3 regions of the Streptomyces speibonae genome follow, and region 1 is predicted to be linked to each of the others. Evidence: riboswitches for the same ligand, from Rfam matches in the RefSeq annotation. Region 1 holds a riboswitch; each other region holds the start of a gene.
What was found. Region 1 has a riboswitch for cobalamin ahead of AC5L3C_RS11980 (ribonucleoside-diphosphate reductase subunit alpha). Riboswitches for the same ligand answer to the same signal wherever they lie in the genome.
Positions count from the first base shown of each region.

Region 2: another riboswitch for cobalamin. It lies ahead of AC5L3C_RS08205 (energy-coupling factor ABC transporter permease); the one in region 1 lies ahead of AC5L3C_RS11980 (ribonucleoside-diphosphate reductase subunit alpha).
Region 3: another riboswitch for cobalamin. It lies ahead of AC5L3C_RS29605 (cobalamin biosynthesis protein); the one in region 1 lies ahead of AC5L3C_RS11980 (ribonucleoside-diphosphate reductase subunit alpha).

Region 1 is NZ_OZ480260.1:2,708,351-2,718,442, forward strand. Features, by position in the region: gene AC5L3C_RS11945 (WhiB family transcriptional regulator) at 287-544, shown strand; gene AC5L3C_RS11950 (sensor histidine kinase) at 802-2,268, opposite strand; gene nagB (glucosamine-6-phosphate deaminase) at 2,795-3,580, shown strand; gene AC5L3C_RS11960 (GntR family transcriptional regulator) at 3,739-4,503, shown strand; gene AC5L3C_RS11965 (DUF3311 domain-containing protein) at 4,697-4,963, shown strand; gene mctP (monocarboxylate uptake permease MctP) at 4,960-6,591, shown strand; gene AC5L3C_RS11975 (GNAT family N-acetyltransferase) at 6,671-7,177, shown strand; cobalamin riboswitch at 7,190-7,362, shown strand; gene AC5L3C_RS11980 (ribonucleoside-diphosphate reductase subunit alpha) at 7,486-9,849, shown strand; gene AC5L3C_RS11985 (ribonucleotide-diphosphate reductase subunit beta) at 9,849-10,092, shown strand, end outside.
Region 2 is NZ_OZ480260.1:1,854,423-1,864,514, reverse strand. Features, by position in the region: gene cbiQ (cobalt ECF transporter T component CbiQ) at 1-230, opposite strand, end outside; gene AC5L3C_RS08210 (energy-coupling factor ABC transporter substrate-binding protein) at 235-1,194, opposite strand; gene AC5L3C_RS08205 (energy-coupling factor ABC transporter permease) at 1,191-1,901, opposite strand; cobalamin riboswitch at 1,932-2,114, opposite strand; gene AC5L3C_RS08200 (ABC transporter substrate-binding protein) at 2,317-3,903, shown strand; gene AC5L3C_RS08195 (ABC transporter permease) at 3,924-4,892, shown strand; gene AC5L3C_RS08190 (ABC transporter permease) at 4,907-5,815, shown strand; gene AC5L3C_RS08185 (ABC transporter ATP-binding protein) at 5,812-6,783, shown strand; gene AC5L3C_RS08180 (ABC transporter ATP-binding protein) at 6,776-7,447, shown strand; gene AC5L3C_RS08175 (YciI family protein) at 7,674-8,234, shown strand; gene AC5L3C_RS08170 (hypothetical protein) at 8,266-9,396, opposite strand; gene AC5L3C_RS08165 (hypothetical protein) at 9,523-10,032, shown strand.
Region 3 is NZ_OZ480260.1:6,585,729-6,595,820, reverse strand. Features, by position in the region: gene AC5L3C_RS29640 (ABC-F family ATP-binding cassette domain-containing protein) at 1-1,273, opposite strand, end outside; gene AC5L3C_RS29635 (VOC family protein) at 1,501-1,914, shown strand; gene AC5L3C_RS29630 (hypothetical protein) at 1,936-3,396, opposite strand; gene AC5L3C_RS29625 (alpha/beta hydrolase) at 3,543-4,670, opposite strand; gene AC5L3C_RS29620 (class II aldolase/adducin family protein) at 4,827-5,522, opposite strand; gene AC5L3C_RS29615 (inorganic phosphate transporter) at 5,670-6,923, shown strand; gene AC5L3C_RS29610 (hypothetical protein) at 6,955-7,176, shown strand; cobalamin riboswitch at 7,368-7,487, shown strand; gene AC5L3C_RS29605 (cobalamin biosynthesis protein) at 7,607-8,548, shown strand; gene AC5L3C_RS29600 (cobyric acid synthase) at 8,545-10,092, shown strand; gene cobN (cobaltochelatase subunit CobN) at 10,089-10,092, shown strand, end outside.

The sequences.
Region 1 (10,092 bases):
CGTTTAGGCCAGGATCCACCCCATGGAAGTACGGCTGTGACCTAGTCGACACCGAAGAATCAAAAAAAACTTTTCGGAAGGGGTTGTATCCGCCGCCGAGGTTTGCGAGTCTCTACATGGCGATCGGGACGGCCCGCAACACCGGCCTCCACAGATCACCGGAACCCCCCTTCAACCCAAGGACCACGCCAGGGAACCTGGCGGTCGGCCCTTCCCTTGTTGGGGGATTCGTGAAAGCGTTCACATTCACAAGCACTTGCAGTTATACCAAGGAGAGGTAGCAGCCATGGACTGGCGTCACAACGCCGTTTGCCGCGAGGAAGACCCCGAGCTCTTCTTCCCCATCGGCAACACCGGTCCCGCGCTGCTGCAGATCGAGGAAGCCAAGGCCGTCTGCCGTCGCTGCCCGGTGATCGAGAACTGCCTCCAGTGGGCGCTCGAGTCCGGTCAGGACTCCGGCGTCTGGGGTGGTCTCAGCGAGGACGAGCGTCGCGCGATGAAGCGCCGCGCCGCCCGCAACCGGGCCCGTCAGGCCTCCGCCTGACACCCCCCTGCTGACAGCCTGAGCTTGGCGGCGCATACATCGCGTATGCATCTCCCGCCCCCGAGCCGCAGCGCGCAGTTCCCCCGCAGTGCTCGGCACCGCTCGAGCAGGGGGACCCCGAGGAACGAGCATCAGCCCCGGACCACTTCACGGTCCGGGGTCTTTTGCTGCCCGGGCCTTTCGCTGCCCGGGCCTTTCGCTGCCCGGGCCTTTTGCTGCCCGGGGTCTGTTGCTGTGCCACCGGTACGGACAGCGCGCTACGTGTGCGACCGCACGGGGATGTCCAGGATCACCCTGGTCCCCCGGTCCGGGGCCGGCACCATGTCGAAGGTGCCGCTCAACTCGCCCTCCACCAGGGTCCGTACGATCTGCAACCCGAGGTTGCCTGCGGTGTGCGGGTCGAAGTCCTCGGGCAGACCCACGCCGTCGTCCTGCACGGTGACCAGCAGCCGGGCCTCCTTGGAGGTGCCGCCGCGGACCGCGGACACCTCGACGGTGCCGGTGTCCCCCTCGCCGAAGCCGTGCTCCAGCGCGTTCTGCAGAACCTCGGTCAGCACCATCGACAGCGGGGTGGCGACCTCCGCGTCGAGTATCCCGAAGCGGCCCGAACGCCGGCCGGTGACCTTGCCCGGTGAGATCTCGGCGACCATCGCGAGCACCCGGTCGGCGATCTCGTCGAACTCCACCCGCTCGTCCAGATTCTGGGACAGCGTCTCGTGCACGATCGCGATGGACCCCACCCGCCGGACGGCCTCCTCCAGCGCTGCACGGCCGCGCTCGGAACCGATGCGGCGGGCCTGGAGCCGCAGCAGCGCCGCCACCGTCTGGAGATTGTTCTTCACGCGGTGGTGGATCTCCCGGATGGTCGCGTCCTTGGTGATCAACTCGCGTTCGCGGCGGCGAAGTTCGGTGACGTCCCGGAGCAGGACCAGGGACCCGATGCGGGCGCCCTTGGGCTTGAGCGGGATCGCCCGGAACTGGATCACCCCGTCGTTCGACTCGATCTCGAACTCGCGCGGCGCCCAGCCGCTCGCCACCTTGGCCAGCGCCTCGTCCACCGGACCGCGCGAGGGCGCCAGTTCGGCGGTCGTCTGCCCGAGGTGATGGCCCACCAGGTCGGCGGCGAGCCCCATGCGGTGAAAGGCGGACAGGGCGTTGGGCGAGGCGTACTGGACGATGCCGTCGGCGTCGAGGCGGATCAGCCCGTCGCCCACGCGGGGCGAGGCGTCCATCTCCAGCTGCTGGTTCGCGAACGGGAAGGCGCCGGCCGCGATCATCTGGGCGAGGTCGGAGGCGCTCTGGAGATAGGTGAGCTCCAGCCGGCTCGGGGTGCGCACGGTGAGGAGGTTGGTGTTGCGGGCGATGACGCCGAGGACGCGCCCCTCGCGCCGTACGGGGATCGACTCGACCCGCACGGGGACCTCCTCGCGCCACTCCGGGTCGCCCTCGCGCACGATGCGGCCCTCGTCCAGGGCCGCGTCCAGCATGGGCCGGCGGCCGCGCGGCACCAGATGGCCCACCATGTCGTCCTGGTAGGAGGTCGGGCCGGTGTTGGGGCGCATCTGCGCGACGGAGACGTAGCGGGTGCCGTCCCGGGTGGGGACCCACAGGACCAGGTCGGCGAAGGAGAGGTCGGAGAGCAGCTGCCACTCCGAGACCAGCAGATGGAGCCACTCGAGATCGGTGTCGTCGAGGGCTGTGTGCTGGCGTACGAGCTCGTTCATGGAGGGCACGTCAGCGAGCGTACCCGGGGGTCGGTACCGCCCCCGGAAACACCCGCGGGCCGCGGCGCCTGGGAGGGACCCTCAACCCTCTTCGGCACCGCAGCCCGGAGCTGTATCGGCCGTGGGGTGTGCGGTCCCGGTCGGCCGAAGGTCGAGGAGCCGGCGCAGTCAGGGCAGAGAGCTCCGGATCCTCGGTCCGCCTTCCTGTGCGGGGAAGGCAGGCTTACTGTGTTCCTTACGCATTGTGGACTAGACCACTGCCCGTGTAAATGCGTCGGAACCCCGTTCTTTGCTGTCCTGCCGACACCCGGCCGAGGGCACGGGCGTCCACCGGGCAGCCTAACCCGTGAAAGCCCTGTCCGGGGCCGGAGAGGCGGGGCGTTTTCGGGCGGGCGGCCGCCGGGGCGGCGGTTCCGCCTGGGAGGGCGGGAGCCTCTCTGCTAGATTGAGATTGGTCTAAACCACATGTCCCGAGCGCCGGGGCGCCAGAACCAGTCGAGACCTTCTGAAGATCGGCAGGCCCACCGTGGAAGTTGTCATCGTTGCGGACGCCGAGGCGGGCGGCGAACTCATCGCCGAGGCCATGGCACAGCTCCTGCGGCGCAAGCCCGACGCCCTGCTGGGCGTCGCCACGGGTTCCACGCCGCTGCCCGTCTACGAGGCGCTGGCACAGCGGGTGGCATCCGGCGCCGTGGACACCTCGCGGGCGCGGATCGCCCAGCTCGACGAGTACGTGGGGCTGCCCGCCGACCACCCCGAGTCCTACCGCTCGGTGCTGCGGCGCCAGGTCCTGGAGCCGCTCGGGATCGCCATGGACGCCTTCATGGGCCCGGACGGCACGGCCGAGGACGTGCCGGGGGCCTGCGCGGCGTACGACCGGGAGCTGGCCGAGGCCGGCGGTGTGGACCTCCAGCTGCTCGGGATCGGCACGGACGGGCACATCGGGTTCAACGAGCCGTGCTCCTCGCTCGCCTCCCGCACCCGGATCAAGACGCTGACCGAGCAGACCCGGGTGGACAACGCCCGCTTCTTCGACGGCGACATCGAGCAGGTCCCCCACCACGTCATCACCCAGGGCATCGGCACCATCCTGGAGGCCCGCCACCTCGTGCTGCTGGCCACCGGCGAGGGCAAGGCCGACGCGGTCGCCGCGACCGTCGAGGGGCCGGTGGCGGCGGTCTGCCCGGCCTCCGCGCTGCAGCTGCACCCGCATGCCACGGTGGTCGTCGACGAGGCCGCCGCGTCCAAGCTGAAGCTCGCCGACTACTTCCGGCACACCTACGCGAACAAGCCGGAGTGGCAGGGCATCTGACCCCCGCCCATGGTCTGGACCACCCCTTGCGCCCGGGGGTATACAAAGGGGATCACGGAGCGTGCGGGGCACACACCTGTCCCGAGCCGTGCCACGATGTCAGCCGTGGCCGATGGGGATGTCGGTCGTTTCGGCATCCGGAGCCGGGAAGGCAGAGCATGAGCACCGACGTCAGCAGTGCGGAGAACGAGGGTGGGACCGCGGTCCGTACGGCGCGTGTGCCCAAGTACTACCGGCTGAAGAAGCACCTGCTCGACATGACCGAGACGGCACCGCCCGGCACGCCGGTCCCGCCGGAGCGCACGCTGGCGGCGGAGTTCGACACCTCGCGCACCACCGTGCGCCAGGCGCTCCAGGAGCTGGTGGTCGAGGGGCGGCTGGAGCGCATCCAGGGCAAGGGCACGTTCGTGGCCAAGCCCAAGGTCTCCCAGGCGCTCCAGCTCACCTCGTACACCGAGGACATGCGCGCGCAGGGTCTCGAGCCGACCTCGCAGCTGCTCGACCTGGGCTACATCACGGCCGACGACCGGCTCGCCGGGCTGCTCGACATCGCGCCGGGCGGCCGGGTGCTGCGCATCGAGCGGCTGCGCATGGCCAACGGCGAGCCGATGGCCATCGAGACGACCCATCTGAGTGCCAAGCGCTTTCCCGCGCTGCGCCGCAGCCTGGCGAAGTACACCTCCCTGTACACCGCCCTCGCCGAGGTGTACGACGTCCATCTGGCGGAGGCCGAGGAGACCATCGAGACCTCGCTGGCCACCCCGCGGGAGGCCGGTCTGCTCGGCACGGACGTGGGCCTGCCGATGCTGATGCTCTCCCGGCACTCGCGGGACCGCGACGGCCAGCCGGTGGAGTGGGTGCGCTCGGTGTACCGGGGTGACCGGTACAAGTTCGTCGCGCGTCTCAAGCGCCCCCAGGAGTGAGCCCCGAGACCGCTTCGGAAGAGTGCTGTATCCGGACAAACTAGGTGGTTGACAAGGTTTTCGTTGCTGTTGCCTCTCGTTTGGGCGGCGCCTGAATACCGCTCTGCGGAGGAGGGGTTCCGACCGCGCCGCACACTGACCTACATTTCCGCGCATTGCAGCCGGTGATCAGTGAGGGGACGGTAGCCGCCCGATGTCGCAAGCTCCAGAAAACCCGGGAGGGCCGGTGGTGACGCCCGTGCGCGTCGTCATCGCCCTCTGTCTCGTCGCACCGTTCGTGGCCATGCTGTGGGTCGGTTCGTACGCGAAGACCGACCCCGTCGTCATCGGTATCCCGTTCTTCTACTGGTACCAGATGCTGTGGGTGCTGATCTCCACCGCGCTGACGATGACGGCCTACAAGCTCTGGCAGCGTGACCAGCGCGCCCGCTCGGCCTCGAAGGGCGGTGCGTCGCAGTGAACGACGGCGTCAACGGCGTGGCACTCGCCGTCTTCATCTTCTTCTTCCTGCTCGTCACGGCCATGGGGTTCATGGCCGCGCGCTGGCGCAAGGCCGAGAACGAGCACAGCCTCGACGAATGGGGTCTGGGCGGGCGGTCGTTCGGCACCTGGGTCACCTGGTTCCTGCTCGGCGGCGACCTGTACACCGCCTACACCTTCGTCGCCGTACCCGCGGCGATCTACGCGGCGGGCGCGGCCGGGTTCTTCGCGGTGCCGTACACGATCCTGGTGTACCCGCTGATCTTCACCTTCCTGCCCCGCCTGTGGTCGGTGTCGCACAAGCACGGCTATGTGACGACGTCCGACTTCGTGCGCGGCCGGTTCGGCTCGAAGGGTCTGTCGCTGGCCGTCGCGGTCACCGGCATCCTGGCGACGATGCCCTACATCGCGCTCCAGCTGGTCGGCATCCAGGCCGTGCTCGACGTGATGGGCGTCGGCGGCGGCGAGGACACCAACTGGTTCATCAAGGACCTGCCGATCCTGATCGCCTTCGCGGTGCTGGCCGCGTACACGTACTCGTCGGGTCTGCGGGCCCCCGCGCTGATCGCCTTCGTGAAGGACACCCTGATCTACATCGTCATCGTGGTGGCGATCATCTACATCCCGATCAAGCTGGGCGGTTTCGACGAGATCTTCGCCTCCGCGCGGGAGGCCTACAGCGAGACCAACCCGGCCACCGGCGCGCCGCGCGGTTCGCTGGTGCCGGGCGAGGCGAGCCAGTGGACGTACGCCACGCTGGCGTTCGGCTCCGCGCTGGCGCTGTTCATGTACCCGCACTCGATCACCGCGACGCTGTCCTCGCGCAGCCGTGAGGTGATCCGCCGCAACACCACGATCCTGCCGCTGTACTCGCTGATGCTGGGGCTGCTGGCCCTGCTGGGCTTCATGGCCATCGCGGCCGGGGTCAAGGTCAGCAACGGCCAGCTGGCCATTCCGCAGCTGTTCGAGAACATGTTCCCGGACTGGTTCGCGGGCGTGGCCTTCGCGGCGATCGGCATCGGCGCCCTGGTGCCGGCGGCGATCATGTCGATCGCGGCGGCGAACCTGTTCACCCGCAACATCTACAAGGACTTCATCAAGCCGGACGCGACGCCCAAGCAGGAGACCCAGGTCTCCAAGATCGTGTCCTTGCTGGTGAAGGTGGGCGCCCTGCTCTTCGTCCTGACCATGGACAAGACGGTCGCGATCAACTTCCAGCTGCTCGGCGGCATCTGGATCCTGCAGACCTTCCCGGCGCTGGTGGGCGGCCTGTTCACCCGCTGGTTCCACCGCTGGGCGCTGATCGGCGGCTGGGCGGTCGGCATGATCTACGGCACCGCCGCCGCCTACGGTGTCTCCTCGCCGACGCAGAAGCACTTCGGCGGGTCGTCGGAGGAGATCCCGGGCATCGGCGAGATCGGCTACATCGGTCTCACGGCCTTCGTGCTCAACGTCGTGGTCACGGTCGTCCTGACCTTCGTCATGCGGGCCCTCAAGGCGCCCGAGGGCATCGACCAGACCAAGCCGGAGGACTACACGGTGGACGCGGGCGACGCCGGCGTCCAGGTGGAGCTCCCGCCGGCCACGGCGGGCAGCAGCAGCCACTGACGCCGCAGCCGCTCTGGAACGACGGGCCGCCGGAGAATTCCGGCGGCCCGTCGCCGTACCCGTCCGGCACACTCCCCCCATGGACATCGTCATCAGACCTGTGCGGCCCGGGGAGTACGAGGAACTCGGTGACATCACCGCCGAGGCGTATCTGCTGGACGGACTGCTGGACTTCGGGGAGAGCGACCGGTATCTCGACGAACTGCGTGACGTGGCGAAGCGGGCGGCCGCGGCCGAGGTGCTGGTGGCCACCGAGCGCGGGGCGCTGCTGGGCGGGGTGACCTTCGTGCCGGGCCCCGGGCCGATGGCCGACATAGCGGCACCGGACGAGGCGGAGATGCGGATGCTGGCGGTGGCCCGCGCGGGCCGCGGCCGCGGCGCCGGGGAGGCCCTCGTGCGCGCCTGTGTCGAGCGGGCCCGGGCGATCGGGGGGCGCCGGCGGATCGTGCTGTCGACCCAGCGCACCATGCACGCCGCCCACCGCATCTACGAGCGGGTGGGCTTCACCCGCACCCCGGAGCGGGACTGGAACCCGCTGCCGGAGCTGGACGACATCACGCTCATGACCTACGAGCTGACGCTCTGACACCAGCACGGCACAACATATGGGGTTGTCGGCGACACCCGGCACAAGATGTATGCTCATGCTCGCTGTCGTCGCAGGGGAATCCGGTGTGAATCCGGAACTGTCCCGCAACGGTGTACCCATGCCTGCCCGCTTCCGGGCGCATGGGCGTCAGTCCGAGGACCTGCCGACAGTGCACCCGGCCGTCCGGTCCGGGTGCCCCGACGTCCGGGCCTCGCGGAATGGGCCGGTGGACGCGGCGCCGCGTGCGCTCGTGTGCTGCCCCCTGCGCTCTTCGAGGCCCCGTGCCGAGCGAGGGAGAGCCCCACGTGACCATCGCGCCAGCCGATCCGGCTTCAGCGATCGACGTGCCCGAGGAGAGCGGCGGCCCCGGTGCCGCGCTGCTGCGGACCCTGACCGAGCTGACCGCCGACCTGCCCGACGCCGACCCCGGCCGGGTCGCCGCCGCCGCGCTGCGCGGCCGGTCCGCGGACGCCGACGAGACGGAGCTGCGGGAACTGGCCACCGAGGAGGCCGCCGGGCTGATCTCCGAGGACCCGGCCTACTCCCGGCTCGCGGCCCGGCTGCTGACCCTCGGCATCCGCGCCGAGGCCGCCGCCCAGGGCGTCACGTCGTTCACCCGGTCCGTCGCGACCGGCCACCGCGAGGGGCTCATCGCCGACCGCACCGCCGCGTTCGTCCGGCGGCACGGCGACCGGCTCGACGGGCTGATCGACCCCGGCGCCGACGACCGCTTCGGCTACTTCGGCCTGCGCACCCTGCACAGCCGCTACCTGCTGCGCCACCCGGTCACCCGCAAGGTCGTCGAGACGCCCCAGCACTTCCTGCTGCGGGTCGCCGCCGGTCTCGCCGAGGACGACAGCGCGCGCTCGGTGGAGGAGGTCGCCGCGCTGTACACGCTGATGAGCCGCCTGGAGTACCTGCCCTCCTCCCCCACCCTGTTCAACTCCGGCACCCGGCACCCGCAGATGTCGTCCTGCTATCTGCTGGACTCCCCCAAGGACGAGCTGGACTCCATCTACGACCGCTACCACCAGGTCGCCCGGCTCTCCAAGCACGCCGGCGGCATCGGTCTGGCCTACTCCCGCATCCGCTCACGGGGTTCGCTGATCCGCGGCACCAACGGGCACTCCAACGGCATCGTCCCGTTCCTGAAGACGCTGGACGCCTCGGTCGCCGCGGTCAACCAGGGCGGGCGGCGCAAGGGCGCGGCGGCGGTCTACCTGGAGACCTGGCACTCCGACATCGAGGAGTTCCTGGAGCTGCGCGACAACACCGGTGAGGACGCCCGCCGTACGCACAACCTGAACCTCGCGCACTGGGTGCCGGACGAGTTCATGCGCCGGGTGGCCGACGACGGGCCGTGGTCGCTGTTCTCCCCCGCGGACGTGCCGGAGCTGGTCGACCTGTGGGGCGAGGAGTTCGACGCGGCGTACCGGGCCGCCGAGGCCGAGGGCCTGGCGCGCAGGACGCTCCCGGCGCGGGAGCTGTACGGCCGGATGATGCGCACCCTCGCGCAGACCGGCAACGGCTGGATGACCTTCAAGGACACGGCCAACCGGACGGCGAACCAGACGGCGGCCCCGGGCCATGTCATCCACTCCTCGAACCTGTGCACGGAGATCCTCGAGGTCACCGACGACGGGGAGACCGCGGTCTGCAACCTGGGGTCGGTCAACCTCGGCGCCTTCGTGCGGCAGGGGGACATCGACTGGGAGCGCCTCGACGCCACGGTGCGCACGGCCGTGACGTTCCTCGACCGGGTCGTCGACATCAACTTCTACCCGACCGAGCAGGCGGGCCGCTCCAACGCCAGGTGGCGCCCCGTCGGTCTGGGCGCCATGGGCCTTCAGGACGTCTTCTTCCAGCTGCGGCTGCCCTTCGACTCCCCGGAGGCGAAGGCCCTGTCCACGCGGATCGCGGAGCGGATCATGCTCGCCGCCTACGAGACCTCCGCCGACCTGGCCGAGCGCGCCGGCCCGCTGCCCGCGTGGGAGGAAACCCGCACCGCGCGAGGCGTGCTGCACCCCGACCACTACGACGTCGAGCCGGCCTGGCCGGAGCGCTGGGCGGCGCTGCGGACGCGGATCGCGGCCACCGGGATGCGCAACGCGCTGCTGCTGGCGATCGCGCCGACCGCCACCATCGCGTCGATCGCGGGGGTGTACGAGTGCATCGAGCCGCAGGTGTCCAACCTGTTCAAGCGCGAGACGCTGTCCGGGGAGTTCCTCCAGGTCAACTCGTACCTGGTGGACGATCTGAAGCAGCTCGGCGTGTGGGACGCGCGCACCCGTGAGGCGCTGCGCGAGGCGGGCGGCTCGGTGCAGGACTTCGCGTGGATCCCCGAGGAGGTGCGCCGGCTGTACCGCACGGCGTGGGAGATCCCGCAGCGCGGTCTGATCGACATGGCCGCCGCCCGCACGCCGTACCTGGACCAGGCGCAGTCGCTCAATCTGTTCCTGGAGACACCGACCATCGGCAAGCTCTCCTCGATGTACGCCTACGCCTGGAAACAGGGCCTGAAGACCACGTACTACCTGCGGTCCCGCCCGGCGACCCGGATCGCCCGGGCGGCGCGCGCCACCGCTGCCGTCCCCGCCCGGCAGACGCCCGGCCCCGAAGCGGTCGCCTGCTCCCTGGAAAACCCCGAGTCCTGCGAGGCCTGCCAGTGATGACCGACAAGAACCTGCTCGACCCCGGTTTCGAGCTGACGCTCCGCCCGATGCGCTATCCGGACTTCTACGAGCGCTACCGGGACGCCATCAAGAACACCTGGCACGTGGAGGAGGTGGACCTGCACTCGGACGTCGCCGACCTGGCGAAGCTCAGCCCCGAGGAGCAGCACCTGATCGGACGGCTGGTGGCGTTCTTCGCCACGGGCGACTCGATCGTGGCGAACAACCTGGTGCTGACGC
Region 2 (10,092 bases), 850 kb from region 1:
CCGGTGACGCAGAACCCCAGCGGCACCCGGTACGCCCGCCACAGCCGCCGCCCGGGCACTCCGGCCGGGCCGAGCAGGACCGCGAGCGCGGTCACGAGCACCAGGGCCGCGCCAGGCCAGGGCGGCAGCGAGATCGCGAGCGCGGTGAGGCCGAGGCTCAGGACGGCCTTGTCCACGGGATGGCGACGGCGCCACCGACTACTGTGCGCCGCCACGTCAATCGGCAGCACGCCCTCAGCCCCAGGCCCGCTTCGGGTCCCCACCCCGCCCGCTCTCAGCCCCGAAGCCCGAGCCGGAACCCGCACCCGACCCCGAGGCCGTGCCGGCCTCCGATCCCGAGCCCGTGCCCGACGCCGAGCCGGCGGCCGCCCCCGTACCCGAGCCGAGGCCCGCCTCTGAGTTGGTGCCCGTGCCGCGGGCCGAGGACGGGTCCGCCCCCGAGCCGGAGTCCGTCCCCGAGCGGCGGGTCGCGCCCGTGCCAGGGGCCGACCCTGTGCTGGGGGCCGACCCCGTACCCGAGACCGAGCCCGAGGCGGGCCCCGTCTCTGCGTTGGTGCCCGTGCCGGGGGTGGAGGCCGAGCCCGGTTCCGAGCCGATGTCCGCCCCTGAGCTGCCCGTCGCGCCCGTGCCGGGGGCCGGCCCTGAGCCGGCGGCCGACCCCGACCCCGGCCCTGGATCCGAGCCGGAGTCCGGTCCCCCCACGGCGTTCGACGGTGAGCCCGAGCTGGAGCTCGGCTCTGAGTCGGAGGCCGCGTCTTGAGCGGAACCTGTTCCTGGGCCGGTGGCCGGCCCCGAGCCGGAGGTCGGCCACCGGCTCGGGATCGGGGGAGGTCCCGGCTTCGGGCCGGCCCCGGCTGCCGGGGCCGTGTCCGGGGCGGCGACGGCCGTCACCGCTTGCGCCGCGCCCTGGCGGCGGCCGCGGCGGAGGCCGAAGTAGTAGGCGAGGATGCCCGCGCCGAGGGCCGCCTGGAGGGCGAAGAGGGCGGACTCGATCTCGCCGGACGGGGGTTCGTACAGCGGGGAGAACCACGGCTCGTAGTCCGGGTCGATCTCGGTGATCGCGGTCTCCGCCTCCGCGTCCGCGCCCGTGAACGGCTCCTCCTTGTGGTCGCCGAGCCCGAGCACCAGCGGCAGCACCGCGAGCGCGGCCACGAGGAGCAGCAGCAGGCCGTTGATCCTGGCGTTACGGCTCATCGGGCCACCGCCTCGGCCGACTCCGCCCGCTCGCGCCCGGCCACCGAGGACACGAGCACCCCGAGCCGCGTCAGTTCCCCCCGGCTGGACTGCACCAGCATGCGCATCACCAGCACGGTCAGCAGCCCCTCGCTCACCGCGAGCGGAATCTGCGTGACGGCGAAGATGGAGCCGAACTTGCCGAGCGCGCCCAGGAATCCGCTGCCCGGGTCGGGGAAGGCGAGCGCGAGCTGCACACTCGTCACGCAGTACGTCGACAGGTCGGCGACGAACGCGCCGAAGAACACCGCGACCATCAGCGGCGCCTCGTACCGGCGCAGCAGCCGGTAGACGCCGTACCCGGCCCACGGGCCGACGATCGCCATCGAGAAGACGTTGGCGCCCAGCGTGGTCAGACCGCCGTGGGCGAGCAGCAGCGACTGGAACAGCAGGGTGATGGTGCCCAGCACCGCCATGACCGGCGGCCGGAACAGCACGGCGCCCAGTCCCGTACCGGTGGGGTGGGAGCAACTGCCGGTCACCGACGGCAGTTTCAGCGCGGACAGGACGAACGTGAAGGCTCCCGACGCGCCGAGCAGCAGCGTGCTCTCGGGATGTTCCCGCACTTCACGGATGAGCGACCGGGCTCCGTGGACGACGAACGGCGCCGACGCGGCGCCCCAGGCGACCGCGTGCACCGGAGGCAGAAAACCCTCGGCTATGTGCATGGCTCAGCAGACCCTCTCCAGCACCTCGTGGATGGTTGACGCGCCTTGGCCGGTCTCCTGGCTGACGGGTACCACCGCCCGTGCTCCGCCTTCCCGGGTCCCGAAGGACCCAGTGGCTGCCCGTGAGGGCCGGAGCCGGACTTCCCGATCACAGTGGCGAGGGCCGCACCGGTATCGCACCGATTTCCCGTCACCAAGGCGTGGTGACAGTAGTGCCCGCACCGGCCCGGTGACAAGCGGTCACAGGGGGCGCGCGGACGGCGCCCGGCAGCTCGGACACCGGCGCACACCTGCGCACTTGACACACGCGGCGCCCATCGCAGGGCCGGGGGAGTGAAGGGCCGCCGTCCTGGGCAGAACCTTGCTGCATGTAATGTGCAACAGCGATATTCAGGCAACAGGGATGTGAGGATCGATGACGACCCGACGGATACGGGGCGCCGCCGCGGTGGCGATGGCCGGTGCGCTCGCCGCCTGTTCGGCGCCCGGCGACGGCGGAACGGACGACGGCGCGGCCGCCGATTCCGTCGTGATCGGGGTCTCCACCGAACCGGACACCCTCAGCCCCCTGCTCGGCTACGGCAAGGACGGCAACTCCAAGATCTTCGACGGGCTCCTCGCCCGGAACGCCGATCTCAGCCTGAAACCCGCGCTGGCGGCGTCGCTCCCCGAGGTCACCGACGGCGGCCGCACCTACACGTACACCCTGCGCGACGGCGTGGAGTTCAGTGACGGCGAGCCGCTCACCGCCGACGACGTGGTGTTCACCTACCGCACCGTCCTGGACGACAAGACCAACAACCCCGCCAAGAGCGAACTGGACGCCATCAAGGAGGTCCGGGCGGACGGCGACGACACGGTCGTCTTCACCCTGGACTACCCCTACGCGGGCTTCGCCGCCCGCACGGTCCTGCCCGTCGTCCCCGAACACATCGCAGGGAAGCAGGACCCCAACACCGGCGCCTTCAACACCGAACCGGTCGGCACGGGACCGTACGTCCTCACCGGCTGGAGCAAGGGCGAAAAGCTCACGTTCAAGGCCAATCCGGACTACTGGGGCGGCGCCCCCGAGGTGAAAAAGCTCACCATGGCGATCATCGCCGACGACGACGTCCGCGCCACCCGGCTGCGCTCCGGCGACCTGGACGGCGCCACCCTCCCGCCCAACCTCGCCGCCACCTTCGCCGACGACGACGGGCTCGGCACCCACCGGGCGACGAGCTACGACTTCCGCGCCGTCACCCTCCCCACCGGCAACCCGGTCACCGGCGACACCGCGATCCGGCGGGCCCTGGACCTCGCCGTGGACCGCGAGGCCATGGTCGACAAGATCCTCGACGGCGCCGGCCGCCCCGCCTACGGCCCGCTGCCCGTGGACGACCCCTGGTTCGCGAAGGGCATCGAACGCGACCAGGACCTCGACGAGGCGGGCCGCATGCTCGACAAGGCCGGCTGGAAGGCCGGTGAGGACGGCGTCCGCGCCAGGAACGGCCGCCGCGCCTCCTTCACCCTCTACTACCCCTCCGGCGACAAGGTCCGCCAGGACCACGCCCTCGCCTACGCCTCCGACGCAAAGAAGGCCGGCATCGAGGTGAAGGTCGAGAGCGCCACCTGGGAGGTCATCGAACCCCGGATGCACCGCGACGCCGTCCTCGCCGGCTTCGGCAGCACCGGCGACCCCGACTTCGGCCTCTACACCCTGCTGCACTCCTCCCTCGCCGGTGACGGCTTCAACAACATGGCCCGGTACGACGACCCGGCCGTGGACGAGGCCCTCGACACCGGCCGCCGCAGCCGCGACCCCGAGGTCCGCAAGAAGGCCTACGACGACCTCCAGCGCGCACTCGTCAAGAACCCCGGCTACACCTTCCTCACCCACATCGACCACGTGTACGTACTCGCCGACCGCTGGCAGGACCTGACCACCCAGACCGAACCGCACGAGCACGGCTTCGCCAGCGGCCCCTGGTGGAACGTCGAGGACTGGCAGCCGAAGGGATGACCGGCGCCCCCTGGGGAGCGATGGCACGGCTCACGGCACGGCGGGCCGTGCACGCCGTGCCGGTGCTCCTCGTCGTCACCTTCGGCGTGTTCGCCGTCGCCGCCGCCTCCCCCTTCGACCCCGTCAAGGCGTACGCCGGCACCGCCGCGCTCGGCGCCGACCAGGAGACCCTGGACCGGCTGCGGGAGAACCTCGGCGTGGACCGCCCGTTCACCGCCCGCTGGTGGGACTGGCTGACCTCCGCCCTCGGCGGCGACCTCGGCCGGTCCACCGTCATGCGCCAGCCCGTCACCGAGGTCATCGGCGAACGCCTGGCCTGGTCGGCGCTGCTGTGCGCGGTCGCGTTCGCCGTCGCCGTGCTGCTCGGCACCGTGCTCGGCGTGCTCGCCGCCCGCCGCCCCGGCTCCCTCCTGGACCGCGCGGTCACCTCCCTCGCGTACTGTCTGGAGGCGGCGCCGGTCTTCTGGATCGCCCTGCTCGCCGTCTGGCTGTTCGCCCTCGAACTGGACGTCCTGCCGGCCGGCGGCCTCACCGACACCGGCAGCGAACAGGTCACCTTCGGGCAGGTCACCCACCACCTGATCCTGCCCGCCGGCGTCCTCGCCGTCTCCCAGCTGCCCTGGTTCACGCTCTACGTCCGCCAGGGCGTCGGCGACGCCCTCGCGGAGGACCCCGTGCGCGGGGCCAGGGCCCGCGGCCTGAGCGAACGCACCGTCCTGCTCGGCCACGCCCTGCGCTCCGGACTGCTGCCCGTGCTCACCCTGATCGGCTCCCGCGTCCCCGAACTCATCACCGGCGCCCTGCTGGTGGAGAGCGTCTTCAGCTGGCCCGGCATCGCCGCCGCCACCGTGGAGGCGGCCACCGCCGTCGACTTCCCCCTGCTGGCCGCCCTCACCACCCTCGCCACCGTCGCCGTCCTCGCCGGAAACCTCCTCGCCGACCTGCTCTACGGGCTGGTCGACCCGAGGGTGAAGCTGAATGAGATGTGACTGACGTGACCGACATCAGCGTCGAGAAGGCCGGGCAACCGGACGCCGCCGGGTCCGCGGCCCCGACGGCATGGCGCGCGCACGGCACCGCCCGCCGCTCCACTCACACCCTGCGCCTGTGGGTCTCCGCCGCCGTGGCCGCCGTGACGGTCCTCGCGGTGCTGCTGGTACCGCCCCTGGTCCAGCTCGACCAGCAGGCCGTCGACCTGGCGGCGAAACTGCTGCCGCCGGGCTGGTCCCATCCCTTCGGCACCGACGACGTGGGCCGCGACCTGCTGCTGCGCTGCGTCTACGGACTGAGGGTGTCCCTGCTGGTCGGCATCGTCGCCGCGCTCACCGCCACGGTGATCGGCACCGTCGTCGGCGCCACCGCCGGAGCGCTCGGCGGCCGGGCCGACCGCGCGATCATGCGCCTGGTCGACACCCTGTCCTCCGTCCCGCACCTGCTCATGGGCATCTTCATCGTCGCCATGTTCCGGCCGGGCGTCTGGCCGGTGGTGATCTCCGTCGCCCTCACCCACTGGCTGTCCACCGCCCGCATCGTCCGCGCCGAGGTCCTCTCGCTGCGCTCCCGCCCCTACATCGACGCGGCCGTCTCCGGCGGCGCGTCCCGGTGGCGGGTGGCCGTCCGCCATCTCCTCCCCGGCGTCCTGCCCCAGGCCGGACTCGCCGCCGTCCTGATGGTCCCGCACGCCATGTGGCACGAGTCGGCCCTGTCCTTCCTGGGCCTGGGCCTGCCCACGCACACGGCCAGCCTCGGCACCCTCATCCAGGGCGCGCGCGGCTCCCTGCTCGCCGGACAGTGGTGGCCGACCCTCTTCCCCGGCCTCTTCCTGATCGTCCCCACGCTCGCCGTCGCCGGTCTCGCCGGAGTCTGGCGGGAGCGGATCAACCCCCGCCGCCGATCGGAGCTGATGCTGTGACCGAGCGACCCCCCGTGCTGTCGGTCCGCGGACTGTCCGTGCGCTTCCTGCTGCCCGGTGGCCGCCGGATCGCCGCCGTCACCGACGCGCACTTCGACGTGGCACCCGGCGAATGCCTCGCCCTGATCGGCGAGAGCGGCTGCGGCAAGTCCGTCCTCGCCTCCGCCCTGCTGGGCCTGCTCCCCGCCAACGCCCGGACGGCCGGCCACGCCCGCCTCGACGACCTCGACCTGCTCACGGCCGGCGAACGCGTCCTCGCCCGCACCGTACGGGGCCGCCGTATCGGTCTCATCCCGCAGAGCCCCGCCGCACACCTCACCCCCGTGCGCACCATCCGCTCCCAGCTGGAGGAGACGGTCGCCCAGCTCACCGGCGTACGCGGCCGCGCCGCCCTGCGCACCGCCGCCGAACGGGCCGCTGCCCGCGCCGAGTTCCCCACGGACCACCTCGACCGCCACCCGCACGAACTCTCCGGCGGCCTCGCCCAGCGGGCCGCCACCGCCCTGGCCCTCATCGGCGAGGCACCCCTGCTCCTGGCGGACGAACCCACCACCGGCCTGGACCGCGACCTGGTGGACCGCACCGTCGACGAACTGCGCCGCCACGTCGACGCCGGCCGGGCCCTGCTGGTGATCACGCACGACCTCGCGGCGGCCCGGCGCATCGCCGACCGGGTCGCGGTCATGTACGCGGGCCGCATCGTCGAACTGACCGCGGCGGACAGCTTCTTCGGCACCCCGGGCCCCCGCCACCCCTACAGCCGGGGCCTGCTGGAGGCGCTGCCCGACAGATCCTTCACCCCCATCCCGGGACTGCCCCCCGAACTGGGGGACCTCCCCGACGGCTGCGCCTTCGCCGCCCGCTGCGACCGCGCCACGGACGCCTGCACCGCCCTGCCGTCCTTCACCGGCTCGCTCGCCTGCCACCACCCGGTGCCGGCCCCCACCCGGAAGGAAATCCGTGCTTGAACTGCGCGCCGTCACCGCCGGATACGACCGCCGCGCCCCCGTCGTACGCGACGCGAGCCTCACCGTCGCCCCCGGCGAGGCCGTCGGCCTGCTCGGCCCCAGCGGCTGCGGCAAGTCCACCCTCGCCCGGGTCGCCGCCCTGCTGCACCGCCCGGACTCCGGCACCGTCGTCCTCGACGGCACCCCCGTGCACCGCTACCGTCACCGCGCCCCCCGCGCCCGGCGCACCGCCGTCGGCGTCGTCTTCCAGCAGCCCCGGCTCTCCGCCGACCCCCGTCTGCGCCTCGCCGACCTGATCGCCGAACCCCTGCGCGCGACCGGCCGCCGCGCCGACGTCGCCGGCCGGGTGGCCGAACTCGCCGGGACCGTCGGCCTGACCGCCGACCTGCTCACCCGCCGCCCCCACGAGGTGAGCGACGGCCAGCTCCAGCGCGCCTGCCTGGCCCGCGCGCTGGTCCTGCGGCCCCGCTGGCTGATCTGCGACGAGATGACCGCGATGCTGGACGCGTCGACGACGGCCGCGCTGGTCCGGGTGGTCGAGGACTACCGCACCGCGACGGGAGCCGGCCTGCTCTCGGTCGGCCACGACCGGACCCTGCTCACCCGCTGGTGCGACCGCACGCTCCACTGGGACACGGTGACCACGGCGGCCACTCCCGCCTGAGTGGCCGCTCCCGCCTGAGTGGCCGCTCCCGCCTGAGTGGCCGCTCCCGCCTGAGTGGCCGCTCCCGCCTGAGTGGCCGCTCCCGCCTGAGTGGCCGCTCCCGCCTGAGTGGCCGCTCCCGCCTGAGTGGCCACTCCCGACCGAGCGGCCTCTCCGGCCTGAAGGGAACCTCCCGCACCCCCGGCCGCGTCCGTACGAGGGGCCGCACGCACGCTCGGAGGGATCCATGGAGTTCTTCTGCTACCACCGGGACCGCCCAGGGTCCCTTCCCCTGCGCCGGGAACTGGGCGAGGCGCACTGGTCCTACATGGACCGCTACGCCGAGCGGCTCATCGCCCGCGGCCCCACCTTCGCCGACGACGGGGAGACCCCCACCGGCAGCGTCCACATCGTCGACCTGCCGGATCCCGCGGCGGCCCGCGCCTTCGCCTTCGACGAGCCGAACCAGCAGGCCGGCGTCTACCGGGACGTCCTGCTGCGCCGCTGGCACAACGTGTTGGGCCGGACCATGTGGGACTTCCCCGGCGGCCGCACCGGCGGCGAGCGCCACCTGGTCCTGGGGTTCGGCACGGGCCGGGCCCCGGAACTCGACGTGCCGGCCGCCGGCCGGGACGAACTGGACGAACTGATCGCCTACGGACCGCTGACGTCCGACGACGGCACGCTCTGGCTGGGCACCGCGGCCCTGGTCCGCGCACCGGACAGGGCCGCGGCCCGCGCCGTGCTGCCGCCGGACGGGTACGCCGTCGTCGAGGTCCACGCCTGGGAGTTCGGCGGACGCAGGTGACGAGGCACCCGCCGCCCGTACGGGACGGCTCCTAGAACTCGCTCCCGAACCCGGTCTCGGACTCCGTCCCGAACTCCTCCTCACCGAAGCCCGCCTCCATCGCGCCACCGAGGAAGCCCTCCAGGAGTTCGTCGACGCGCACCTCGGTGGCGCCCTTCGGTGCTGTGGCCTTCTCGCCCTTGCCCACGCGCAGGACCAGCGCGAACTTCTTGACCTTCGCCTTCTCCGCGAGTTTCGCGAGGTCCACGGAGACCTCGGTCAGCTCGCCGTTCTTCAGCGTGAAGTCGGCCGTGACCTTCTCGTTCGGCGCGTCCGCCAGGTCCTTCGCCGTCGGCAGCCCGGCTGCCCCCGGCAGCTCCTTCTCCAGCGGCCGCAGCTCGTCGAACAGCTCGGTCATCAGCGTACGGAAGGGCGCCGTGGCCTTGATGTGCTCGGTGCCGTCCGACCCGTCGGACGTCTCGAAGCCGACCTCCCGGGCGATGACCTGGCGCAGCGCCTTCATCAGCTTCTTCTGCGCCCGGGCGTCGAGGGAGGGCTCGGCGGAGGGCTCCCCGGCCCCGGGGCCTTCCGCCCCGAAGCCCTCGGTCCCCGACATCTGCTCGCCGGTCTCCTGAAGGTCCTTCGTCGGGACCTTGAGCCACTCGCCGGCCAGCAGCTTCTTGAACGCTCCGGCGCTGTCGGGCAGTTCATCGGCCGACGGCATGGGGCTGCCGGCGATCCGCCCCAGCGCCTCCGCGTCGACGCGCAGGTAGGTGTGGTCGCCGATCACCCGGTACTCGACCAGGTCGCCGTCCGGGCCGCTGAACCTCATCGCCACGGCGCTGATGTCCTTCTCCCCGGACTCCTCCAGCGGCTTCTTCGACCGCACGGAGACGGAGAGCCGTGCGCCGCTGAGCAGTTCGGCGACCTCGTCGGGCATCTCCCCGCCCGGCTCCGCCGTCCCGGAGTCCAGCGCCTTGAGCGACGCGGCGTCGGTGTCCAGATCCAGCTCGAACGAGAGCGAGCGCTGCTCGCCGAGCTGGTCGAAGGCGCTGTCGAGCTTCTGACCCGCGGACAGCTTCTCGGCGGTGCCACAGGCGGCGGAACCGGCCAGGACGGCGGTGGCGACGGCTGCGGCGGTCAGGGTCTTGCGAATGGCGGAAATGTCGGTCTCCTCAGGCATGTGACCGGAAAAGGTCACTCAGGAGACAGATGATCACCCCGAACGGTTGCACGAGACAACCGAATTGGTCCGGGGTGCCGGCGCCGGGCGACATCACCGCCACCCGAAGTGGGCATATCTCCAGGCATGTACACCCATGCGACGGCTTCGCCCGGAGTGCAGGTGTGTTCCCTGAAACGGAACACCCCGCAGTCGATCCCGGCGAACAGCCCCTACACGGTCATCAGGTTCCCCTTCGGCAGCGCCGAGTCCACCGACCGCTTCGCCATGCACCAGGTCAACCAGCCGGACGGGTACGTGGTCACGAACTGGGACGCGGACGACCGCTCCGGACTGATATGGCCCAGCACGGCCGGCTGGGGCGTGCTGTACGCGATGATCCAGTGGGAGCCGGGAGGCTATGACGAACTGCGCGACCAGTTCGTCCGGGACCCGCTCGGCCTCACCTCGTCGCCCAACGACACCACGGCGACGGAGCACCGCCCGCCCAGCCCCGGCATGCAGTGCTGGACGAAGCAGTGGGGGATCTTCGTCGACCCGGACGTCCCGCTCGCGCTGCGCGCCACCCACGACGACAGCGTGGCGCGGGACATCGTCCTGGCGGAGTTCAAACTCGTCGTCCACGAGGCCGCCTAAGGGGGCCCCGCCGCCGGACGCCACCGGAGCCGGGGCAGGGGCCGCCGGGGCCGCCGGGGC
Region 3 (10,092 bases), 3.9 Mb from region 1:
CCTTGCGGACCTCGACGAGGTCCATGTCGGGCGCGGCGGAACGCATGTTCTCCAGGACCGTGCGGTCGGGGTCGAGGGTCTCGTGTTCCTGGGCGTAGTAGCCGAGCTTGAGTCCGTGTCCGGGGACGACCGCGCCGGTGTCGGGCTGTTCCACCCCGGCCAGCAGCCGCAGCAGGGTCGTCTTGCCGGCGCCGTTGAGACCGAGGATGACGACGCGGGAGCCCTTGTCGATGGCCAGGCTGACGTCGGTGAAGATCTCCAGGGAGCCGTACGACTTCGACAGGCTCTCGGCCGTCAGCGGAGTCTTGCCGCAGGGCGAGGGCTCGGGGAAGCGCAGCTTGGCGACCTTGTCGGACCGGCGGACCTCCTCCAGGCCGGACAGCAGGCGCTCCGCGCGGCGGGCCATGTTCTGCGCGGCGACCGTCTTGGTGGCCTTGGCGCGCATCTTGTCGGCCTGCGCGTTGAGCGCGGCGGCCTTCTTCTCGGCGTTCTGGCGCTCGCGCCGGCGGCGCTTCTCGTCGGCCTCGCGCTGCTGCTGGTAGAGCTTCCAGCCCATGTTGTAGACGTCGATGGCGGCGCGGTTGGCGTCCAGGTGGAACACCTTGTTGACGACCGTCTCGACCAGGTCCACGTCGTGGGAGATGACGATGAAGCCGCCGCGGTAGGTCTTGAGGTAGTCGCGCAGCCAGACGATCGAGTCGGCGTCGAGGTGGTTGGTCGGCTCGTCGAGCAGCAGGGTGTCGGCGTCGGAGAAGAGGATCCGGGCGAGCTCCACGCGGCGCCGCTGACCGCCGGAGAGGGTGTGCAGGGGCTGGCCCAGCACGCGGTCGGGCAGGTTGAGCGCGGCGGCGATCGTGGCGGCCTCGGCCTCGGCGGCGTATCCGCCCTTGGTGAGGAACTCGGTCTCCTGGCGCTCGTACTGCTTGAGCGCCTTCTCCCGGGTGGCGCCCTGGCCGGTGGCGATGCGCTGCTCGTTGTCGCGCATCTTGCGGATCAGCACGTCGAGGCCGCGGGCGGAGAGGATGCGGTCGCGGGCGAGGACGTCGAGGTCGCCGGTGCGGGGGTCCTGGGGAAGGTAGCCGACCTCGCCGGAGCGGGTGACGCTCCCGGCGGCGGGGATGCCCTGGCCGGCGAGGACCTTGGTGAGGGTGGTCTTGCCCGCGCCGTTGCGGCCGACCAGGCCGATGCGGTCGCCCTTGGCGACGCGGAACGTGGCGCTTTCGATGAGGACGCGGGCACCGGCGCGCAGCTCGATGCCGGAGGCGGAGATCACGGACAGACTCCAGGGCGGGTTGGGGTGGCGGTGGGCGGCTGAGGACGTTCCCGCCGTCTAATGCGCGAGGAGAATGGCCATGCGAGCCATTCTAACGGGGCCGTGCAACCGCTTTTTCTCCGTGCGGGTTTTCTCCGTGCGGGCGTCCGGGCCGTTGTCGGTGCCCGGTGCCACACTGGGCGGACAAGGACATTCCGGCACACGTGAGGCACGAGGATGTGGTCACCATGGCAGGCACGGACGGCGGGCGTCCGAGCATCGTCCCCACGCTGCTGTACGCGGACGCGAAGGCGGCGATCCGGCAGCTGACGGAGGCCTTCGGCTTCAGTGAGCTGTCGGTGTACGAGGGCGAGGACGGAGCCGTGATGCACGCCGAACTGGCGCAGGGCAACGGCGTGGTGATGCTGGGCTCCAAGGGCCGCGGCGGGGTCTTCGACACGGCGATGAAGGGCGCGGGCCCGGCCGGGGTGTACGTCGTCGTGGACGACGTGGACGCACACCACCGGCGCGCGGCGGAGCAGGGCGCGGAGATCCTGATGCCCCCGACGGACCAGGACTACGGCTCACGCGACTACATGGCCCGGGACCTCGAGGGCAACGTGTGGGGCTTCGGCACATACGCGCCGGAGGCCGGCGCCTGAACCACCGCCCCGCGCTCCGGCTCAGCCGCCGGTGTGGACCTGGAAGGCGGCCCGGCGGACCGCCTTGGCCAGGGCGGGGTCGGGGTGCGCGGCGGCGAGGGCCACCAGGACCTGCACGGTGCGCGGATGCCCGACGGCCCGCACCTCGGTGAGCAGCGCGGGGACCGTCGGCTGGACCGCGGACTCCAGGTGACGCACCAGCAGCGGGGCCTCGCCGTGGTCGGCGACGGCGGCGGCGGTGTCCACCCAGAGCCAGGTGGCCTCCTCCCGGGTGAGGACCGCGTGGGCGTCCTCGGGGTCGGCGCCGTCGTGCTCGGCCAGCCACAGCAGGGCGTACGGCCGCAGCGTCGGCTCGTCGAGCACGGTGCGGACCTCGGGTTCGGCCGGGGCGCCGACCACGCGCAGCGCCTCGAAGGCCAGGCCGCGCAGCAGGGCGTCCTCGCCCCGGGCGGCGGCGATCAGCTCGCTGACGGCGCCGGCGACGGGCCGGGCGGCGAGCCAGGCGCGGTACTCGGCGCGGGCCGCGTTGGGGCGCAGCTGGGCGCAGCCGCGCAGCATGTCCTCGGCGCCCTGCTCGATGTTCCCGGCGGGGCTCTGCGCCGCGACGCAGATCTGCTCCAGCTTGACCCACACCGCCCAGCTGCCCAGCGGAGTGAGGGTGGCCTGTCCGTCGCCATAGGTGAGGGCGCCGACGGAGGCGAGGGCGCGCAGCGCCCAGTCGAGCAGCGGTTCGAGCGGGGCGTCGGCCGCGGGCCCGGCGAGCGCGGGACGGGGCCGCTGGAGGGTCCCGGGCCCGGCTCCGGGCCGGTCGTCCGCGGGTCCGGGCGCGTCGTCCGCCTGCGGCACGTAGTCGATCTCGCAGCGCTCGGTACGGAGCTCGGTGACGCGCTGCTGGAGGAGGTCGAGGAGCTGCGGCACGGGGACGGAGCCGGCGGACAGCTGGAGGAAGGAGAGCACCTGCGGCATGGCCGTGACGACCTCGGCGACGGCGGCGGGCTCGTACTCCTCGGGCTCGGGGCAGGCGAGCGACCAGGCGTCGCAGAGGGCGACCCAGCCGCGCAGGACGGCGCTGTCGTCGCGGTCCCAGGCGCGCAGCCGCCAGCCGGGGCGGGCCGTGTCGCCGTGCACCTCGATCAGACCGGCCAGGCGTGCGGTGTCCCAGTCGGCACGGACCTGAGCGGTGGTCAGGCCCAGGTCCCGGGCGGCACGTTCGGCGCTCGCGTCGGAGAGGGTGGCCTTGCCGTCGGCGGTGGCGCCGTCCCGGCCGGGGCCGAGGGCGGCGTCGGCCCAGCGGGCGACGCGGGCCGCCGCGGCCAGACAGGAGCGGGCCATTCCGGCCAGCTCCGCGGGCGCGGGAGTGCCCTCCGGGGGGCGTGGCGCGGGGCGGCGCGGGCGCTGCCGGCTGATCGCGGCGGGGGCGGCGGCCAGGGGTCGCGGGCCGACGAGTCGGAGCCTGGAGTCGCGCGGGATACGGGACGTCACGGGTGCAGTCTTGCGGTTGACGGTCCGAAAACCCAAACGGAATGTCGACGAGGCCCCGGGGAGGGCCCGAACCCCGGGCCGGAACCGGTGGCAGCGAGCGAATCAGGCCAGTGGTACGACGCCAAACGGAATCACCGGGAAGGGCCTCACATCAGCGGGGTGAGGAAGCGTCGCAGACCCTCCTCGTACGCCTGAGGGTCGGCGTTCCACATGGCGGCGTGGGGGGCGCCCCTGACGGTGCGCAGGGTGACGAAGTCCGGCTGGGCGGCGGCGAGGTCGCGGGAGAACCGCCAGGGGGCCACGGCGTCGTCGGGTCCGTGGAAGATCTGCGTGGGGACGCTCACGCGGTCCAGGTGGACGGCGCCGGGCCTGCGGTCGCCGTACAGCCCTGTGCGGCCCTGTGCGGCGCGGACGGCCAGCGGCAGCAGCACGCCCGGGGTGTGGTGGGCGGCGGCGAGGGCGCGCAGGGTCGCCTCCCAGCTGAGCACCGGGGAGTCGAGGACGAGGCCGGCGACGCGGTCGCGCAGCTCGGAGCGGGCGGTGGCGCGCAGCGCCATGGTCGCGCCGATGGAGAAGCCGTAGAGGATCACCTGACGGGCGCCGGAGTCCACCGCGTGGCGCAGCACGGCGTCCAGGTCGCGCCACTCGGCCTCCCCGAGATGGTTGAGGCGGTCCGGTGCGCCCGGTGCGCCGGGGTCGCCGCGGTAGGCCGGGAGGAGCACCGGGAAGCGGTGGTGGTGCAGGACCTCCAGGACGTTCAGGGGGTGTTCCCGGGTGGTGCCCAGGCCGTGGACGGCGATCACCCAGGTGTCCCGGGCGCCCGGCACGAACCAGACGGGCAGGGGGCCCAGTTCGCCGGGGACGTCGAGGTCGGTGTGGTCCAGGCCGAGGGCGGTGCCCGGGTCGCCGGTGCATACGGCCGGGGTGAGCCAGGCACGGTCGCCGGGTTCCAGGGTGCCGTGCGTGACGCGCTCCAGCCGGCGCACGACGGTGTCGGCGGGGTTGGAGGTGCCGGACAGCACGGGTCCGACCACCGCGTGGAAGCCGTTGCCGGCGAGACCGTGGCGGCCGGGGCGGAGGGCGGCGAGGTCCCGGGTGAGGGTGACCTGGCCGGCGGCGGTGGCGTGGACGGTGAGTGCGGGCTCGGTGGGCAGGGGGCCGCCGGGCGGGATCCTGAGGGCGGCGTCGCTGGCGAAGCGCCCGGCGGCCACGGCGGCGGCGCCGGCGCCCATCACGGCGGTGACGGCAGCGGCCGTCGCTCTGACAGTGCGCACGGTTTCCAGTGTCACGTCGGGACGGGTACCCGGCCAGTGGGCCGGTTCAGGTGGGGGCCGGGGGGTGTTTTCGCCCCCCGTCGCCCCTTCCCGTCCCGGTCCGGGGGCGCTCCCCCCCCGGCCCCCCGCTCCCCCCGGCCCCCGCTCCCCCGCTCCTCAAGCGCCGGAGGGGCTGCCATGCTGGCCGTAGCCGGTCAGGCGTTCGCTCACCTCCGTCAACTGCTCGCGGGTCAGGAGGTGGGGGGTCAGGCCCGGGACCGAGGACGCCGTCAGCCAGACCCGGCACATCCATTCGAGCTGGGCCGTGCGGTCGTAGGCCTGGCCGAGGGTCGTGCCGTGGGTGACCGTGCCATGGTTCCGCAGCAGGCAGCCGGTGCGGCCGTCGAGGGCGCGGAGCATGTGCTCGGCCAGCCGGTCGGTGCCGTACGTGGCGTAGCGGGCGACCCGGACGGGGCCGCCCAGTGCCGCCGCCATGTAGTGGATCAGCGGCAGCTCGTCGACGAGCGTGGAGACGGCCGTGGCGTGCACGGCGTGCGTGTGCACGACGGCACGCGCGCCGGTCGTGCGGTACACCGCCAGATGCATGGGCAGCTCGCTGGTCGGGAGGAGCGTGCCGATCACCTGCCGGCCGGCCAGGTCGACCCCGGTCACGTCGTCCGGCGTCAGCCGGTCGTACGGTACCCCCGACGGGGTGACCAGGACCGTCTCGCCGACCCGCACGGAGACGTTGCCGGAGGTGCCGACGACGAGTCCGTCGGCGACGCTCCGGCACGCGGTCTCCACCAGCTCCACCCAGGCACGCGCCTCGTCCTCGTCCGCGTGTCTCCGGCCGTTCCGCAGCTGCTCAGTCATGGCGCGATCCTGCCAGTCGGCCCCGGCCATCCGGCGGAGCGGCCACCCCCTCTTACGGTCACCCCGATGCCCGTTCCAGTTCATCTTCCGTTCACCCAGGTTACCTACGTTCGATCAGCCAATGACCTCGAACGATTGCCTGGGTAAATGGAAAGCTTCTCGCTGATCCTCGCGATTGTGGTGGTAACCGCACTCGCGTTCGATTTCACGAACGGTTTCCACGACACCGCGAACGCGATGGCAACAACCATTTCGACCGGTGCGCTCAAGCCCAAGGTCGCGGTGGCCATGTCCGCCGTACTGAACCTTGTCGGCGCATTCCTCTCGGTGGAGGTCGCCAACACGATCTCCAAGGGCCTCGTCGACGAGGCCGGCATCCGTCCCGAGGTCATCTTCGCCGCGTTGGTCGGCGCGATCCTCTGGAACCTCCTGACCTGGCTGGTCGGTCTGCCGTCCAGTTCCTCGCACGCCCTCATGGGCGGTCTGATCGGCGCCACGGTCGCCTCCGCCGGCTTCGGCGGGGTGCACGGCGACGTCCTCGTCACCAAGGTGCTGATCCCCGCGATCGCCGCCCCGCTGGTGGCCGGACTCGCCGCGATGTTCGCCACCCGGCTCACCTACCGCCTGGGCAAGAAGGCCGACGGCAAGGCCGCCGAGAAGGGCTACCGCGCCGGGCAGATCGCCTCCGCCGGCCTGGTCTCCCTGGCCCACGGCACCAACGACGCCCAGAAGACGATGGGCATCATCACCCTCGCCCTGGTGACCGGCGGCACCCTCGCCCCCGACTCCGACCCGCCGCTGTGGGTCATCCTCTCCGCGGGCCTCGCCATCGCCATGGGCACCTACCTCGGCGGCTGGCGCATCATCCGCACCATGGGCAAGGGCCTGACCGACCTCCAGCCGCAGCAGGGCTTCGCCGCCCAGACCAGCGCCGCGACGGTCATCCTGGCCTCCTCGCACCTCGGCTTCTCCCTCTCCACCACGCATTCCGTTTCCGGTTCCGTGATGGGCGCGGGCCTGGGCCGCAAGGGCGGTGTGGTGCGCTGGTCGACCGCCACCCGGATGTTCGTCGCCTGGGGCCTGACGCTGCCGGCGGCGGCCCTGGTCGCCGCGCTCGCCGAGTGGATCTGCGGCTTCGGCGACTGGGGCACCGCCCTCGTGGCCGTCTTCCTGATCGCCTCCAGTGCCGCGATCTGGAAGGTCTCCCGGCGCGAGGTCGTCGACCACACCAACGTCAACGACCACGACGTGCCGGACGCGGAGCCGTCCGGCGTGGTGACGCAGGCCATGGCCGCGGTGACGCCTCCCCCGGCGGGCACCGTGGCCGACGAGATCTCGGTCACGATCCCGGCCCCGGAGTCCGCCGACCCGGCGACCCCGTCGGCCAGGACCACCGTCTGACCGCGACCCGGTACGAAGGAAGTAGAGCACCATGAAAATCGACTGGGCGGCCCTCGGCTCCGTCTTCGGCGTCAGCCTCGTGGTCACGGTGGCCCTGGTGGGCCTGTTCACCCTCGGCATCTCCGGTCTGTCCCACCGCGAGCGGGCCGCCGCACAGGGCCGGCCCGCGGCCCTGGCGGTCACCGGCGCGTACGCCTGCTTCGCGGCGTGCGCGGCGGCGGTGGGGTACGGCATCTACCTGATCATGGCCTGACGGGTCATGGCGGCCTGACCGCACAGCGCGTCCGTCCGGCGGGCGGTGCGGGAGCCGGAGCTCCCGCACCGCCCGCCGGCGTGTGCGCGCCCGTCCCCGGTTCACCCACCGGCGCCCCTCTGTGGGCCTCAGCACACTTCAGCCTCGCAGGTCAACGGCAAGTTGACGGCCCTTCGGGGGCCGTGGTGGACTGCCTCAGCCAATACGGCGGCAGGAGAGGAAGCCGGTGCGAATCCGGCGCGGTCCCGCCACTGTCACCGGGGTGAGCCACCCGGGGAGCCAGGAACTCTCGCCGCCGGTCTCGTCGAACCAGGGCGTGGACACCCTGAGTGAGGACATATCGCCATGCGCGGCTGCCTGTTGAGGTCGACCAGCGACACACCGCCCCGCTCCGGGGCCGCTCCCTCCGGATCCGTCACCGGCTGAACCCATGGGTGCCGACCGCGTGTTCGCGTACGGCGCCGCCGCCGGCCTCCTCGGCGACCTGCTGCTCGGCGATCCCCGCCGCGGGCATCCGGTCGCCGCTTTCGGGCGGGCCGCGGCTGCCGTGGAGCGGGTGCTGTGGCGCGACGACCGGGGCCGCGGGGCCGTGCACACCGCCGTGTGCGTCGGCGGCGCCGTCACGCTCGCGAGCCTCGCCGCCCGCGCCGTACGCCGTAGTCCCGCCGCTTCCGTTGCCCTGACCGGCGTCGCCACCTGGGCCGTCGTCGGCGGCACCTCGCTGGCCCGGGAGGCCCGCGCCATCGGGCGCGCCCTGGAGTCCGGGGACGTCGAGGCGGCCCGCGCCCGGCTGCCCCATCTGTGCGGCCGGGACCCGCAGGCGCTGGATGCCGACGGCATCGCCCGCGCGGTGGTGGAGTCCGTCGCCGAGAACACCTCCGACGCCGTGGTGGGCGCGCTGGTGTGGGGCGCCGTCGCCGGGGTGCCGGGCCTGGTGGGGTTCCGGGCCGTCAACACCCTGGACGCGATGGTGGGTCACAAGTCGCCCCGCCACCGCCGCTACGGCTGGGCCTCCGCCCGCCTCGACGACGTCGCCGGCTGGCCGGGGGCGCGGCTGACCGCCGTACTCGCCGCGCTCGCGGGACCGGACCCGCGCGGGGCCGTACGGGCCTGGCGCGCGGACGCGGCGAAGCATCCGAGCCCCAACGCCGGTCCCGTCGAGGCGTCCTTCGCGGGCGCGCTCGGCGTACGGCTCGGCGGCACTCTCTCCTACGGCGGACGGGTCGAGCACCGGCCGGTCCTGGGCGGCGGCGGACGCGCCGTGAACGTGTCCGACATCGATCGGGCGGTACGGCTCTCGCGGCGGGTCGGCTGGCTCGCGCTCGCCGCCGGCGTCGCCGCGCGGAGCGTCGTGAAGGGACGTGCGTCGTGAGCGGTGGAGGTCTGCTGGTCGCCGGGACCACCTCGGACGCCGGCAAGAGTGTGGTGACCGCCGGGATCTGCCGGTGGCTGGTGCGGCAGGGCGTGAAGGTCGCCCCGTTCAAGGCGCAGAACATGTCGCTGAACTCGTTCGTGACCCGGGAGGGCGCCGAGATCGGACGGGCGCAGGCCATGCAGGCCCAGGCCTGCCGCCTCGAGCCGACCGCGCTGATGAACCCGGTGCTGCTCAAGCCGGGCGGCGAACGGTCCAGCCAGGTGGTGCTGCTGGGCCGGCCCGTCGGCGAGATGAGCGCCCGCGGATACCACGGCGGACGCCAGCAGCGGCTGCTGGGCACGGTCCTTGACTGTCTGGAGCGGTTGCGGGGCACGTATGACGCGGTGATCTGTGAGGGTGCCGGCAGCCCGGCCGAGATCAATCTGCGGCGCACCGACATCGTGAACATGGGGATCGCCCGGGGCGCCGGACTGCCGGTCCTCGTGGTCGGCGACATCGACCGGGGCGGTGTCTTCGCGTCGTTCTTCGGCACGGTGGCGCTGCTCTCGCCCGAGGACCAGCGGCTGGTCGCCGGGTTCCTGGTCAACAAGTTCCGCGGCGACGTCTCGCTGCTGGAACCCGGCCTGGACATGCTGCACGGTCTGACCGGGCGGCGGACGTACGGCGTGCTGCCCTTCCGGCACGGCCTCGGCATCGACGAGGAGGACGGGATGGGGGTCCCCCCGCTCGAGCGAAGCCGAGAGTGGGGGAGGGTGTCGCTGCGCGGCGCCGTACGGGAGTCCGCGGTCGCCGCGCCGGCCGGCGAGGACGTGCTGCGGGTCGCCGTGTGCGCGGTGCCGCTGATGTCCAACTTCACGGACGTGGACGCGCTCGCCGCCGAACCGGGCGTCGTGGTGCGGTTCGTGGACCGGCCCGAGGAACTGGCCGACGCCGACCTCGCGGTGGTGCCCGGAACGCGCGGTACCGTGCGGGCGCTCGAGTGGCTGCGGGAGCGCGGACTGGCGGACGCGCTGCGGCGGCGGGCGGCCGAGGGGCGCCCCGTGCTGGGGATCTGCGGGGGCTTCCAGATCCTCGGGGAACAGATCGAGGACCACGTGGAGAGCCGGCAGGGGCGCGTCGACGGGCTCGGCGTGCTGCCCGTACGGGTGCGTTTCGCCGACGGCAAGACGCTCGCCCGGCCCGTGGGGGAAGCCCTCGGGGAGCCCGTCGAGGGCTACGAGATCCATCACGGGGTCGCCGAAGTACTGGGAGGGGAACCCTTCCTGGACGGCTGCCGGGCCGGGCAGACCTGGGGCACCCACTGGCACGGCTCGCTGGAGTCGGACGGCTTCCGGCGGGCCTTCCTGCGCGAGGTGGCGCGGGCCTCGGGACGCCGCTTCGTACCGGCCCCCGGCACCTCGTTCGCCGCGCTGCGCGAGGAGCAGCTCGACCGGCTCGGCGACCTGATCGAACAGCACGCGGACACGGACGCGCTGTGGCGGCTCATCGAGTCCGGCGCGCCGCAAGGACTGCCCTTCATTCCACCGGGAGCGCCCGCATGA